Regions from separate parts of the Bradyrhizobium sp. U531 genome, predicted to be linked through region 2. Evidence: predicted binding sites of a transcription regulator. Region 2 holds the regulator's gene; the other holds the start of a gene.
The links. Region 2 encodes LexA, which represses DNA repair genes until DNA is damaged. Its sites were predicted from a motif close to TGTTCNNNNTGTGTTCNG; they were not measured.
Positions count from the first base shown of each region.

Region 1: the regulator LexA is predicted to act here: its motif matches at 4,767-4,784, upstream of QRQ56_RS36045 (ribonuclease T2 family protein).

Region 1 covers NZ_JASVEN010000013.1:112,278-119,616, reverse strand. The annotation lists gene uvrC (excinuclease ABC subunit UvrC) at 1-1,588, opposite strand, end outside; gene QRQ56_RS36060 (outer membrane protein) at 1,840-2,463, shown strand; gene QRQ56_RS36055 (cold-shock protein) at 2,562-2,777, opposite strand; gene QRQ56_RS36050 (23S rRNA (adenine(2030)-N(6))-methyltransferase RlmJ) at 3,044-3,904, opposite strand; gene QRQ56_RS36045 (ribonuclease T2 family protein) at 4,028-4,720, opposite strand; gene QRQ56_RS36040 (hypothetical protein) at 4,839-5,300, opposite strand; gene QRQ56_RS36035 (hypothetical protein) at 5,486-5,785, shown strand; gene QRQ56_RS36030 (DUF3617 domain-containing protein) at 5,845-6,375, shown strand; gene QRQ56_RS36025 (ATP-binding protein) at 6,545-7,339, opposite strand, start outside.
Region 2 covers NZ_JASVEN010000001.1:1,068,147-1,075,485, forward strand. The annotation lists gene QRQ56_RS05325 (hypothetical protein) at 1-147, opposite strand, end outside; gene QRQ56_RS05330 (IS1595 family transposase) at 267-1,196, opposite strand; gene QRQ56_RS05335 (ComEC/Rec2 family competence protein) at 1,323-3,602, shown strand; gene QRQ56_RS05340 (hypothetical protein) at 3,611-4,045, opposite strand; gene QRQ56_RS05345 (hypothetical protein) at 4,296-4,550, shown strand; gene lexA (transcriptional repressor LexA) at 4,617-5,318, opposite strand; gene QRQ56_RS05355 (molybdopterin molybdotransferase MoeA) at 5,495-6,706, opposite strand; gene QRQ56_RS05360 (hypothetical protein) at 6,935-7,141, opposite strand; gene QRQ56_RS05365 (HAD family hydrolase) at 7,311-7,339, opposite strand, start outside.

The DNA of each region.
Region 1 (7,339 bases), on a different contig from region 2:
ATTGCGGGAAATCGTCGTCCTTGGCCTTGGCACCGTCCTCCGGCGGATTGATCAGGCGCTTGAAACGGCGTTCCAGTACCTCGCGCATCATGGCGAAGTCGTCGCCCGGCGTGATCCCTTCCGACTTGATGTTGAACTTGCGGTACTGGTTCTTCACGAAACCATCGGGGCCGGCGACGATCATGGCGCCGACCGCATTGGTGCCCTGGATGTGGCTGTTGTCGTAGACCTCGATGCGCTTGGGCGGATGCGGCAGGTTCAGCGTCGTCGCCATGGCGTCGAGCAGGCGGCTTTGCGTGGCGGTATCGGCGAGCTTGCGGCCGAGCGCCTCGCGCGCATTGGTGAGCGCGTGAGCGACCAGCTCCTTCTTCTCGCCGCGCTTGGGCGTAAGGACCTCGACCTTGTGGCCGGCCTTGATCGCCAGCGCATTGGCGAGCAGCTCGCTCTCCTCGATCTCGTGCGAGAGCAGGATGACCTTCGGCGGCGGCTTGTCGTCGTAGAACTGGGCGAGGAACGAGCCCAGCACCTCTTCCGGGGTGAATGACTTCTCCGCGCGCGGAAAATAGGCGCGGTTGCCCCAGTTCTGGCCGGTGCGGAAGAAGAACACTTCCACGCAGAAGAAGCCGCCCTCCTGGTGGACGGCGAACACGTCGGCTTCCTCCACCGTACGCGGATTGATGCCCTGCTGCGACTGGATCGCCGAGAGCGCAGCGAGGCGGTCGCGGTAAAGCGCGGCGCGCTCGAACTCGAGCTCACCCGCGGCCTTCTCCATCTCGCCGGCGAGTTCCTGCTTCACCGCATGGCTCTTGCCGGACAGGAAGTCGCTCGCCTCGCGCACCAGCGTCGTATAGCCGCCGAAGTCGATTTCGCGGGTGCAGGGGCCGGCGCAGCGACGGATCTGGTAGAGCAGGCAGGGCCTGGTGCGGCTCTCGAAGAAAGAATCGGTGCAGGAGCGGATCAGGAACGCGCGCTGCAGGGCCGTGATGGTGCGGTTGACCGCGCCGGCGGAAGCGAATGGCCCGAAATAGCGCCCGGGCCGGCTCTGGGCGCCGCGATGCTTGAGGATCTGCGGTGCCCAATGGTCGCCGCTGATCAGGATGTAGGGGAACGACTTGTCGTCGCGGAGCTGCACGTTGAAGCGCGGCCGCAGCTGCTTGATGAGGTTGGCTTCCAGCAGCAGCGCTTCGGTCTCGGTGTTGGTCGAGACGATCTCCACCGTCACCGTGGCGGCGATCATGCGCAGGATGCGGGCGGGCAGCGGCGCGCTTTGCCGGGCGTAGCTGGACAGGCGCTTTTTGACGTTCTTGGCCTTGCCGACATAGAGCACGTCGGCATTGGCGCTGAGCATGCGATAGACGCCGGGCGAGGTCGGGGCGAGCCGGACCGCGCGCTCGATCGCCTCATGGCCGGTCGCCAGCGGCTCCTCGCCGACCGTGCCGCTCTCTTCGAGGATGTCGGGCAGCCGCGAATCGTCCTCGTCGTCGGCGGTCGCCGTGGCGGGATCGAAGTCGGGCGGCGCGTCGCTGGCCGCGGTCCGCGGCGCTTTGCGCGCGCGGTCGTCCGGATCGTCGGTGGAATCGTGAACCATGGAGCGAATTTAGGCGCTGGGGGAGCCGATTTGAAGTTCCGGCGCTGCCGCACGCACAGGACGGCGGCGCAGTTCCCGGTAACGCATCCTTAAGTCTGTTAACAGCGCGGTAACCCCGCTTAACAGCCCTTTAACTTAAAACTCTCGATAAATCTTACGCGAAAAAGTGGTGGTTCCGTAACCATGCGGTTCGCCTCGCGCGGCGGTGCGGGCGCTGCATCCGGGGACGGCAGTTGCGTTGGAGTTAAGTGATGAAGAGGCTCGTTGTGGGCGCAGCCGCGTTGGTTGCAGCCGGCTGGACAGCTTCGGCAGATGCCGCCGACATGAATTACGGGCAGCGCGCCCCCTATACCGTCAACCAGCCGCTCAATGCGTATAGCTGGGCCGGTCCCTATCTCGGCGGCAACATCGGCTACGAGTGGGGCTCGGTGGACAACAATCCCTCCAAGCCCTCGGGCTTCGTCGGCGGCGTGCAGGCCGGCTACAATTTCCAGAACGGCCCGTTCGTGTTCGGTGTCGAAGGCGACATCCAGGCCGCCGGCGCCGACGACACCTTCGCGCCGTGGAAGTTCTCCAATCCGTGGTTCGGTACCCTGCGCGGCCGCGCCGGCTATGCCTTCAACAACGTGCTGTTCTACGGCACCGCCGGCCTCGCCTTCGGCGAGCTGCGCGCGCAGACCTTCGGCTGGTCGGAATCGCACACGACCGCCGGCTGGACCATCGGCGCAGGTGCGGAAGTCGGCCTCACACCGAACTGGAGCGCCAAGTTGGAATATCTCTACATCGACCTGTCGACGACCCAGTTCGCAATTACGGGCGTGTCAAACGGCTATAGCGCCAGCGTTGTGCGCGCAGGCGTGAACTATCGCTTCTGATAGCTGAAGAAGAAACTACCGGACAACAACCTCCCGGCCGCTCGCGGCCGGGATTTTTTTGCGCGAAATATTGCGCCGAATGTTGCGCGTCGGGCCCGCTAAGACAGGATGACGAGATTGACCGCCTTTGGTCCCTTCCCCTTCTTGTCGGGTTCGACTTCGAAAGTAATGCGCTGTCCTTCCGCAAGGTCCTTCAGTCCGGCCCGCTCCACAGCAGTAATATGCACGAAGACGTCGCGGCCGCCGTCGTCAGGCTTGATGAATCCGTAGCCGCGTTCGCCGTTGAAAAACTTAACCGTTCCCGTCATGGCCATCGGGAAACTCCCCCTCATTGCTCCTCCGCCGCGACGCAGACACACGTCGCGACATGACCGGGCGTTACGGAGCCCGGGAGAGCTGGCCATCCTTGGGCGGACCTGAGCGGTCCGGCCGGATCTTTCTTAGGCCTTCACTCCGCCGCAACCATTCGCGGAAGCGGAACGTAAAGCCAGTCACGAAAACAGCATAATACGGTTCTCTGCGGATTGACTACCGCTCCTGCATATTTTTCCCAAGAATGCCGGAGTGTTACGGCCTCTCGCTAGAGCTTGGGGACCTCCAATCGGAATCTGGCAGCGCCGCCCTGGCCGAGCGGCATCTCCAGCTCGGGCAGGATGGTCTTGAGTTCGCCCTGCAGCGTGTAGGGCGGATTGACGATCAAGAGCCCGGTGGAGGCCAGCGCTCCGCCCTCGAGCTGGGGCGCGACGCTGAACTCGAGGCGCAGACAATTTCCCGGTGGTTTTGCTGCGGCTGCGAGCCGCGCCACGGTCTGCGCCAGCAGCTCGGTGGCGCGCCGGCTCTTGGCCGGATACCAGATGAGGTAGATGCCGGTCGGCCATTTCGCGAAGGCCGTGGCGAAGGCATCGCCCAGCCGTTCGAACTCGTCCTTTGCCTCGAACGGCGGATCGATCAGCACGAGGCCACGCCGCTCCTTTGGCGGCACGAAGGCCGGCAGCGCCACCCAGCCGTCGAGATCGACCACGCGGGCCTGCTCGTCGCGGCGCAGCGCGCCGATCAACGCTTTCCGTGCCTTCGGCTCGAGCTCGCAGGCGACGAGGCGGTCCTGTGGCCGGAGCAGGCCGCGCGCGATCAGCGGCGAACCCGGATACGCCTTGAGCTCCCCCTTCGGATTGAAGGCGCGGACGATGTCGAGATAGGGTTTTGCCAGCGCCACGCTTTCGTTCGAGAGCCGGGCCTGCATCAGCCGCGCGATGCCGGTCAGCCATTCGCCGCTCCGGCGCGCCTCGTCGCTGTCGAGATCGTAGAGGCCGGCGCCGGCATGGGTGTCGATGACGCGGAACGCCGCCGGCTTGTCCTGCAGATAGGTGATGATGCGCGCCAGCACGATGTGCTTGATGACATCGGCGAAGCTGCCGGCGTGGAAGGCGTGGCGGTAATTCATGGGAATAGGACTACGTTGTCTTGCGCGATCCTAACCCCTTGTCATTGCGAGCGCAGCGAAGCAATCCAGAAATGCGTCCGCGGAGGCACTCTGGATTGCTTCGCTGCGCTCGCAATGACGGAGCTAGCCGCCCCTGATCGGCGGCATCGTCACCTGGTCGCGGCGGCAGGCGCGGCGGTCGGTTTCCTCGCAGGCGCGGAACTGCAGGTCCTTGCTGAGGCAGATGCGGACCTCGGACAGCCGGGTCCGGTTGCAGGTGACCGAGACGGCGGCATTGCTCAGCCCCGGATTGGCCTTGATGAAGGCCTCCTCCACCTCCGCCGGCGACACGGTCTTGGCTTGCGACAGATCGAGATATTCGGCGGGAATCTTGATCGCGGCGCGCGCCTTGCGGATCGTCTCGAAATAGCTGCGACCCTCGAGGCCCGAGCAGGTGCCGTGCTTGTCCCATTCGTTGAAGATCAGGCCCGGCGCCGGCATCAGATCGAGCATCGAGGAGACGATGTTGCGGTTCAGCCGGGGCGATGGGCGCTGGCAATATTCCGGGAAGCCGTTCTCATATTGCGGCCACAGCCCATGCACGACGAAAGCGTAGGGCCGCCCGCTGCACTGGATCTGGGAGCGTCCGCCCCGCTCGGCGGCCTCCTCGCAGAACGAAGGCGACCACGACAGCGACAGCACATAGAAATCGAACGCGCCCGGCGCGTTCTGCCGCTTGTCCTGGGCCTTGGCGCCGCCGGCGAGAGTGGCGAGCCCGGCGGCGAGGGCCAGCGAGATCATCAGGCGGCAGAACGGACGCAATCTGGAATGAAACATGGCGACGCCCCTCAACTAGACTGTGCAGGGAAGCCTAGCAGGCGATAGGAACATTTCAAGAACAAAATTCGAGCGAGCGCCGTCCGGCCGGTTGATCGGCCGAAATCCGGTCTTCGAATCAGGGCTTGGCGGCGCGGCAGGCCGGGTTGTAGGCCCAGTTGCGATCGAGCCCGACCACGCACCACTCGACGCCGTTGCCGTAGCCGGCGAAGCCGCCATCCTCGATCAGCGAGTAATGCACCTTGCGCATCTTGCCGTCGTTGAGCATGGCGTCAGCGGTGCAATAGCGGCGCGGAATGTTGTCGGACTGCCAGGGCCGGAACGCGGTCTCGCGCACGGCGGAGAAGCCGGTGATCTTCAACGAGGAATTCCAGAACGTGCTTTCCTTTTCCCAGAACTGGGTGGCGATGGTCGGCAGCGCCCTGTCACAATCGGCGACGGTCCCGTCGTAGCGCGGCCCGCTCAGCCAGAAGTTCAATTCGAGCGGGTTGGCGGCCCTGGCCTCGCCGAGCGACATCGCCCCGAACAGGAGGCCGAGCAAAGCGGCAAAGCGGAGCGATTTCGGGGAGGAGGCGCGCATGGTCAATCCGGACGGCTGAAGTCTAGCGAAGGCCGGACGGTGCCGCGAAGGCCGGGGTAGGTCAAGTGCAGCGCGGCAACACTTCGCCAGGAGTTGACCACAACGTCGCAGTCGGCAGGGCATCGGTTCTTTTCACTTCCAGTCCGGCACCGTAAACTGGCGGCCAATCAATTGGAGTGACGGGAATGCGAATCATTGCGGCCGCGGGCCTTCTTGCGAGCCTGGTTGCCTCGGGTCTGACGGCGAGCCAGCCGGCGCGTGCCGACTATGTGCCGCCGTTCAAGGGCAATGACACCGGCGGCATCATCGCCTATTCGATGGCCACCCAGGTCGATGCCCGTCAGGTCGCGGTCGATCACTGCGCGCGCTACGGCAAGGTGGTCAAATTCCTCGCCGTGCAGGCCTATGAGGGCGGTTACATCTCGTTCTCCTGCCGCTGGGTGCCGTACGGCGCCGCCGAGCAGCCGATCCGCACGCTGTACTGAGACCCATCGTATCAGAGCGCTCAAATAGCGCCGCCATCTCGCAGCCGGGAGATTCCCACATGACGCGCAAACTCGCTTTGCTCGGCTCAAGCCTTTGCCTCGTCCTGTCGGCAGGCAGCGCCAGCGCCGAAGATCTGCCCGTGCGCAAGGCCGGCCTCTGGGAATTGAAGATGGTTCGCACCGGCGGGCCGGTGCCAGAGATGACCATGCAGCACTGCACCGACGAGACCGTCGACAAGGAGATGAACAACAACGTCTCCCCGATGGCCAAGCAGATCTGCTCCAAGCAGGACGTCAAGAAGACCGCGGCCGGCTATGTCAGCGATTCCGAGTGCAGCGTCGCCGGCATCAGCACGACCTCGCATGCCGAGATCACGGGCGATTTCAACTCGGCCTATACGGTGAAGACCACCTCGCACGCGCAGGGCGGCGCCGCAGGTGCCGCGGGCCGCGACACCGCGATGACTCTCGAAGCGAAATGGCTCGGCGCCTGCAAGCCGGAGCAGAAGCCCGGCGACATCGTGATGCCGGGCGGCTTCAAGATGAACGTGCGCGACATGGACAAGCTGAAGGCGCTGCTGCCGAAGTAGGCCTCTTTCCCTCTCCCCTTGTGGGAGAGGGTGGCTCGCCGCGAAGCGGCGAGACGGGTGAGGGGTCTCTCTCCGGGTGCGGCACTCTTGCTTTTGAATTTGCCGAAGCAACCCCTCATCCGGCGCTTCGCGCCACCTTCTCCCCACAGGGGGAGAAGGGAAGAGCCACCTACACCGGTATCCTCACGCTCGCCCTCAATCCCCCCATCGGGCTGTCGCCCAGCGTGATGTCGCCGCCATGCGAGCGGGCGATGTCGCGGGCGATGGCGAGGCCAAGGCCGGTGCCGCCTTCGTCCTGGTTGCGGGCGTTGTCCAGCCGCAGGAACGGCTTGAACACTTCTTCGCGCAAATGCGTGGGAATGCCGGGGCCGTCGTCGTCAACCGTCACGGTCAAATAACGGTGATCGCGCTGTCCGGTGATGGCGATGCTCTTGCCGTAGCGCGCCGCGTTGGTGACGAGGTTGGCGAGGCAGCGCTTGAACGAGGCCGGCTTCACCGTCACCACGGGCAGGCCGTGGAATGCGACGGTCGCGGTATGGCCGTGACGCTCGGCGTCGCCGCGCAGCTCCTCAAGTGCCTGCGCCATGTCGGTCGGCTGCGACTGCTCGCCGGAATCGCCGCGGGCAAAGGCGAGGTAGTCCTCGAGCATCATCGACATCTCGTCGACGTCCTTGCGCATCCCGTCGAGCTCGGGGCTGTCGCCGATCAGCGCCAGCTCGAGCTTGAAGCGGGTCAGGATGGTGCGCAGATCGTGGCTGACGCCGGCGAGCATCGCGGTGCGTTGCTCCATCGTGCGCTCGATGCGCGACTTCATCTCGAGGAAGGCAATCGAGGCGCGCCGCACCTCGCGCGCGCCGCGCGGGCGGAAGTTCGGGGCTTCGCGGCCCTTGCCGAAGCTTTCGGCGGCGTCCGCGAGCCGCAGGATCGGCTTGATCTGGTTCCGCAGGAACAGCACCGCGACGAT
Region 2 (7,339 bases):
CCATTCACCTCGCTGAATCGTAAGGCCAGCGTCTTGCGCCAGATAACGGAGGAACTTTTCAGCTTCCTCCGCTATGTCGGTAAGCTGTGAAAGCGGCACACCTTCGCCGCCCTCATTCAAAATTAGCTTAACCCGAAGGCGCGCCATTTGGGCTGATCCAGTTTCCGAAGCCCCTTTCAAGGGATTCTAGATTGTTACCGATGGCCAGTAAAGAAGCCGTTTAGCGTCTTTTGGGGCGGCGGCTTCTTCCGTATGGCGCAGCAGAGTTAATGAGATGTTTTATACTTGAGGCGCTTCCCGCTGACGCCCTTCAAGGCGCGATCAGCACGGGAAACATCATCAACGCCAAGGGCAATTCGGTTGCTGTAGCGAAAATCGAACTCGCAAAGATAGCGGTGCAGGTGCTTCTCAGCACAGTGCTGATAGGTACCCTTCATGCCGCGCTTGAACACGGAATAGTAGCCCTCGACAGTGTTGGTCGAGATCATCTTGTCGCCTTCTCGACGAACATATTCGTCCTTGCTGTGAACAACGGTGTCATGGTTGAGGCCATCGACTTCCGCGATGTATTTGTAGGAGTTGGCTTCGTCGGTCATCATCTGAGCGTCGCGGCTCATGTTGGCGCGAATGATCGGCTGGATATCGGCAACGCGCACGCCGTCAACGTGGAAGCTGCGGGCGGAGCCGCCGCGCTCAACGAGGGTAACGACCACGTTCTTGTTGGCCCAAGCGCTGCGGCCCTTCTTGGGAGCGCCCTCAACGCGACCGTAGAAGGTCTCATCGACTTCCACAGTGCCGCCGTTGCTCCCCATGGGGCTGGTATCGGTCGAGCGCATAGCCTCGCGGAGACGGTGCGACAGAAACCACGCGGTCTTGAGGGTGCAGCCGAGGGTACGGTGCAGTTGGTTGCTGCTGATGCCCTTCTTGCTGGAGGCCATCAGGAAGATCGCCTGAAGCCAATGGCGCATAGGGATGTGGCTGGACTCAAAGATGGTCCCGACCTTCACGGTGAAGGGCTTGCGGCACTGGTAGCACTTGTAAGCGCCAATGCGGGTGGACTTGCCGCCCATCTTGGAAATGCGCTCCACGCCGCCGCAATGCGGGCAGACAGGCCCGTTCGGCCACAAGCGAGCTTCAACGAAGGCGTAAGCGGCCTCTTCGTTGTGGAAGTGCTTGGCGGACAAAACGGACTTCATGACGATTCCCCTTGTTGATCCAAACCTATAGGATCACTTTGGGTACGTCAAGTATAATATGCCCATTCGCGCAGTCGCACGTTCCGGTAGCCTCGACGCCAGTCACGTCGCGTTAGGTGCAGGGATATGGCGGAGCCGGGCCGGCCAGTGCGGTCCCAGGGAGTTGCCGGGACGTGGCCGGTCGGCCGCGCTGCGCCAGCCGGCGGCTTTGTCCCGGCGGGCTTTGGCATCTGGCCCGCGATCGTCGAAACGCTGCGCGCATGGGTCCGCGCCGAAGCGGGCCCGGGGCGGCTGCTACCGTGGGTGCCGGTTGCCTTTGGCGGCGGCATCGCGCTGTATTTTGCCGCCGATCACGAGCCGGTGCTGTGGGTTGTGGCGACGACGGGGATCGCGCTGCTGCTCGGTGCGATCCTGTTGCGGCGGAGCCGGCTGTTCGCGCCTGCGATCATGATCGCGGCGGTCGCTTCCGGCTTTGCGATGGCGACCTGGAAGACCGCGCGCATGGCCCACACCGTTCTGGCAAAACCGCTCTATTCGGTGTCGCTGTCGGGCTTCGTCGAGACGCGCGACATCCGTGAGCGCACCGATCGCTTCGTGCTGCGCGTCACCGCCATGGAGGCGCAGCGCAGTGACGTCAAGCTCGAGCGCGTGCGCCTGTCGGTGCGCAAGGGGACTGCACCCGAGGTCGGCAGCTTCGTGCAACTCAAGGCGCGGCTGATGCCGCCGCTCTCGCCGGTGCGCCCGGGCAGCTACGATTTTTCGCGCGACATGTTCTTCCAGGGCATCGGGGCCTCCGGCTTCGTGATGGGCGGGATCACGGCTTCCGTGCCGCCGGACGCCGGCGGTCTAAGGCTGCGCTATGCCGCCTTCATGCAGGGGCTGCGCGATGCGATCGATGCCCGCATCCGCGCCACGCTCGAAGGCGACAACCGCGCGATCGCGACGGCGCTGCTCACCGGGCGGCGCGATGCGATCACCGCGCCCGTCAACGACGCCATGTTCATCTCGGGGCTCGGACACGTTCTGTCGATCTCCGGCTATCACATGGCGGTGGTCGCAGGCGTCGTCTTCTTCGCGGTGCGCGCGCTGCTGGCGCTGATCCCGGGCTTTGCTGTCGGCTTCGCCATCAAGAAATGGTCGGCGGCCGCAGCGCTGGTTGCGGCCGCGTTCTATTTGCTGCTCTCGGGCGCGGAGGTGGCAACGCAGAGATCGTTCTTCATGACGGCCGTGGTGCTGATCGCCGTGATGGTCGATCGCCGCGCCATCACCTTCCGCACGCTGGCCGTGGCGGCATTGATCGTGCTTGCGGTTGCGCCGGAGGCGCTGGTGCATCCGAGCTTCCAGATGTCGTTCGCGGCAACGCTGGGTCTGGTCGCGCTGGTCCAGATCGGCATGCCGAACCTGTTCGCCTCGCCGGATCACTCCACGACGGCTCGGATCGCGATGTGGGGCGGCCGCGAGATTGCGATGCTGTTCCTGGCGTCGCTGATCGCGGGACTTGCGACCACGCCCTATGCCGCCTTCCACTTCCATCGTGTCACGCCCTATGGCGTGCTCGCCAATCTCGGCGCGATGCCGGTGGTCTCGGCGCTGGTGATGCCGGCGGGGCTGTTGGGCCTGCTCGCGGCGCCTTTCGGGCTCGATGGTGTGTTCTGGTGGCTGATGGGGATCGGTATCGACTGGATGGTTGCGGTGTCGCGTTGGGTGGCGGCGCTGCCGGGCGCGGTCGGCCGCATTCCCGCTTTCGGCATCGCGCCGCTGATCGCGGCGAGCCTCGGCCTCATCCTGATGGGCCTGTTGCGCACGCCCTTGCGCTGGTGCGGTGCCGCCGTGCTGCTGGCTTCCATCGCCTGGGGCCTGTCGGTGCGGCAGCCCGACATCCTGGTTGCCCGGGACGGCGCCAGCGTCGCGGTGCGAGGCGGGGACGGGCGTCTGCATCTGATCAGGACGGGCAAGGACAATTTCCTGCTGAAGGAATGGCTCGCGGCCGATGCCGATTCCCGCGATGCCGGCAGCGCCTCGCTGACTGAGGGCATATCGTGCGACGAGGCGGGCTGCGTCACGCCGCTCGCCGACGGACGGCTGGTCGCGCTGGCCTCGCGCATCGACGCGCTCGCGGACGATTGCAGCCGCGCAGCGCTGGTGGTGACGTCGCGGCCGGCGCCGCCGGACTGCGCGGCGATGGTGGTGGACCGGCCAAGGCTGCTGCGACAGGGTACGCTGGCGCTGACCCGGCGTGGCGACGGCTTTTCGGTTCAGGCGGTGAGGGCGAGAGGCACGAACCGCCCCTGGTCGCCGGCGGCCGCCGGCGAGGGAGATTTCGAAACGGCCCTGATGCCGAGGGCGGCGGCTCCGCGCGCCAAGGATGCGACCCCGTCGGAGGCCGATCTTCAGGCGGAGGACTGACGTCTCTGTCAGCCGATCGGCATCGGCGTGATCGGGGACCGGCTGTCGGCGGTGGTCTCAGGCTTGTGCTCGCGTTCGCCGAGCGGCTGCGTCACCGGCAGTTGCAGCACGGTTGCGCGCTGGCCTTCGACAAGCTGCGTCACCAGTACGTACTTGCCATCAGGAAATTCGATCGCGTCATGGTGACGATCGGGAACGTGCGGATCGATCTTGCCGAACTTGCCGACGCGGGAGTTGACGGTGCGCGTCCAGATCCAGCGGTTGTCGTAACGGACGTTGTCGGCGAAGGCGAGCTCCGTTCCCGGCAGCAGGCAGACCGCAACGGTGAGATCGGCCTCGGAGGCGAAGCCGCGCGTCGAGGTGCCGCGGAACGTTGTCGTGACGATCGTCTCGCCCACTTCAGCGGGGCGCGTCGCGACGGCATGCAGGCTGTAGTCACACATCGGGTTGCTCCTCATTCGAAGATGACGACCCGCACCTGCCTTGGAGGCACAGGCCTCGGAGTGGAAGCACGCAACGCTCTGCTTGGTTGTAGGCAAATCTACGGCTGGGATCCACGTGCCGCGATCACTTTATCTTTTCGAATCCGACAGGAACAAAGTCTGCCTGCGTGCATTCGGGCAGGCGGTTGTCGACGACCGCGGAAATCGAATGGCTTGAGATCGTCAAAGAGAATCGCGGCTCGCGATTGCAATGCGCATTGCCCGGTCATCACCCATGACACATGGGCAACGCGCGACGCTGATGCGGGGATCAGCGCCGTCGCGCACCACTCAAAATAAATTGGCACAGAACGAACTGGCACATGGCGGTCTCGAAAGAACTGCGATGCGCTCTGGCTTCGCGCGGCTTGCCGAGACTCTCGCCGTGAAAGAAGGGCCGGACAATCTGTGCAATACCAGAAGGACCATCCAGCCGGAGCGGACCATCATCCGCTCCAATCTCTGATCGGCGCTGCCGATCGACGGCGCGCAACAGGCGCCAGGTGATTTCAGTATCGAGCCCGTTTCGGGCTCAGTACTTGCGGTAAAGCCCGATCAGCTTGCCCTGAATCTTCACGCGGTTCGGCGGCAGGATGCGCACCTCGTAAGCGGCATTGGCCGGCTCGAGCGCGATCGAGGCACCGCGGCGGCGGAAGCGCTTGAGGGTCGCTTCCTCATCGTCGATCAGCGCCACCACGATGTCGCCGGTATCGGCGCTCTCGTTGCGCTGGATCAGAGCCATGTCGCCGTCGAGGATACCGGCCTCGACCATGGAATCGCCGCGCACTTCAAGGGCGTAGTGCTCGCCGGAGCCGAGCATGTCGGGCGGTACGCTGATCGTGTGGCTGCGGGTCTGCAGGGCCTCGATCGGCGTACCGGCGGCGATGCGGCCCATCACCGGCACCGCCACGGGGCGCTCGCCCTCGTCCGCGGACGGGATGGAGCTCGCGCGGACCTTGCCGAGATTGCCCTCGATGACGCTCGGCGTGAAGCCGCGTCGGTTGCTGGCAGCAGCCTGGAGCTCCGGCAGCTTGATCACTTCGATGGCGCGGGCGCGGTTGGGCAGGCGGCGGATGAAGCCGCGCTCTTCGAGCGCGGTGATCAGGCGGTGAATGCCCGACTTCGAGCGCAGGTCGAGCGCATCCTTCATCTCGTCGAAGGAGGGCGGTACGCCGCTTTCCTTCAGACGTTCGCTGATGAACCGCAGAAGCTCGTATTGTTTGCGCGTTAACATCTCGACCAAAGTCCCCCGGTTGATGTCGTTCGATTCCGAGACGATGAATTCAGCGATAAGCCGCTACATCCTCGAAACAAATCATGAACGGACACTATATGTTCGATACATGTTCCGCAACTGCTTAATTTACCGTGAACGAAACGAAACTCGCGGAATGCGTGTAATCGCGCAAATCAGGCGGGGAGCCGCAGCACCTCGCAGGGGCTGCCGGCCTCGGCCTTCGGTGCGAACGGCGGGCGCACGAGAAGTACCTGTGCCGCAGCGAGATTCGCAAGCAGAGAGGAGTCCTGATGATTGACGGGCAGGGCGATCTGCGTGCCGTCGTCGCGCAGCTCCAGGCGCGCGCGCAGATAATCCTCGCGCTGGTCGTTGGCGCCGAGATCTTTTCCGAGCACGGCGCGCTCGCGACGATGATGAATCACTGAACGGCCCGACAGCGCGCGAATCAGCGGCACCATGAACAGGAAGGCGCACACATAGGACGACACGGGATTGCCGGGCAGGCCGACCGCACGCATCGCGCCGAGCCGGCCGTGCATCATCGGCTTGCCGGGCCGCATCGCGATCTTCCAGAACGACATCGCCGTGCCTTCGTCCTTCAGTGCCTGCTGCACCAGATCGTGGTCGCCGACCGACGCGCCGCCGGTGGTGATCAGGATGTCGGCACCGCTCTCGCGGGCGCGCCGGATGCCGGCGGCTGTGGCTGCAAGCGTATCGGCGGCCACGCCAAGGTCGATGGTCTCGGCGCCCTCGCTGCGGGCGAGCGCGTGCAGGGCATAGCCGTTCGAATAGACGATCTGGCCGTGCCCCGGCGTGGTGCCTGGCATCACAAGCTCGTCGCCGGTGGCGAGGATTGCGACCTTCGGGCGGCGGCAGACCGCGAGGTGCGGGTAATTCATCGCCGCCGCGAGCGAGAGATCGCGTTCCGTCAGGCGGTTTCCCTTGCGCAGGAGCACCTCGCCCTCGCGGAAATCGACGCCGGCCGGGCGGATATGCCGTCCGACGATCGCAGCCTCCCTGATCGTGACGCTGTTACCGTCGGCGACGGTGTCCTCCTGGATCACCACGGCGTCCGCCCCCTCGGGGACGACGCCGCCGGTGAAGATTCGCACGGCTTCGCCGGCGCCGACCGCTTGAGCAAAGGGCCGGCCCGCTGCGACTTCGCCGATTACCGTCAGTTTGGCATCGATCCTGGCCGCATCGGCCGCGCGCACCGCATAGCCGTCCATCGCCGACATGGCCTGGGGCGGCTGCGTGCGCCGCGCCGCGACGTCATGAGCGAGCACGCGGTGATGGGCTTCGTCGAGCGAAACCATCTGCTCAGGCAGCGGCTCTGCACCCGCCAGCACCGCAGCAAGGGCGTCGGAAACCGGCATCAGGGCCACGGCGAAACTCCAGCTCGGCAGGGTCGGACGAATGTTCCGACAGTCTTCTAACCGAGCGTGGGAACAGAGGCAAAGATGGCGATGGCGCGGGCGATGGATTTCGCTGCTTTCACCTTCGGATGGAAAGCAAGCTCAAGCGCGACGCGGCATGATCCAGAGAATGAGACCGATCGGCAGCAGCGTGGCCATGGCGAGGACGAGAATGACCAGCGCCACGGCCAGCATCGATCAACTCCCGGTCGGCCTGTCCGGGCTGATATCCGATGCGACGTCGGGAGCTTTGGGGCCCTGATCTTTGTCGGGCAGCGGATCGGCCTGCGATTTCAAGTCGGCAGCCTTGCTGATCAACTTGGCGGACAGGTCGGAATCCGAGGTGGTTCTTGCGAATTCAAGCAGGAGAGAGGCTTGTTTTGTAAGGTAGGTTTTGCCCAGCACTTGGTTCAGTCCGGTGTAGAAGTCCCAACGGAGTCATGAGTCCGAAGGGTGGTATTCCGTTCCCGGAACTTTGTACAAAAATGCACAAAGTGATCAGGTTCCATACGTGTGCAAAAATTAGCAGCGCGGAATGTGTGCGCTGCCGGCCGCTGACGACGACAGCGTAACCTCAGATGCCCAGCGGCTTCAAGGCGTTCC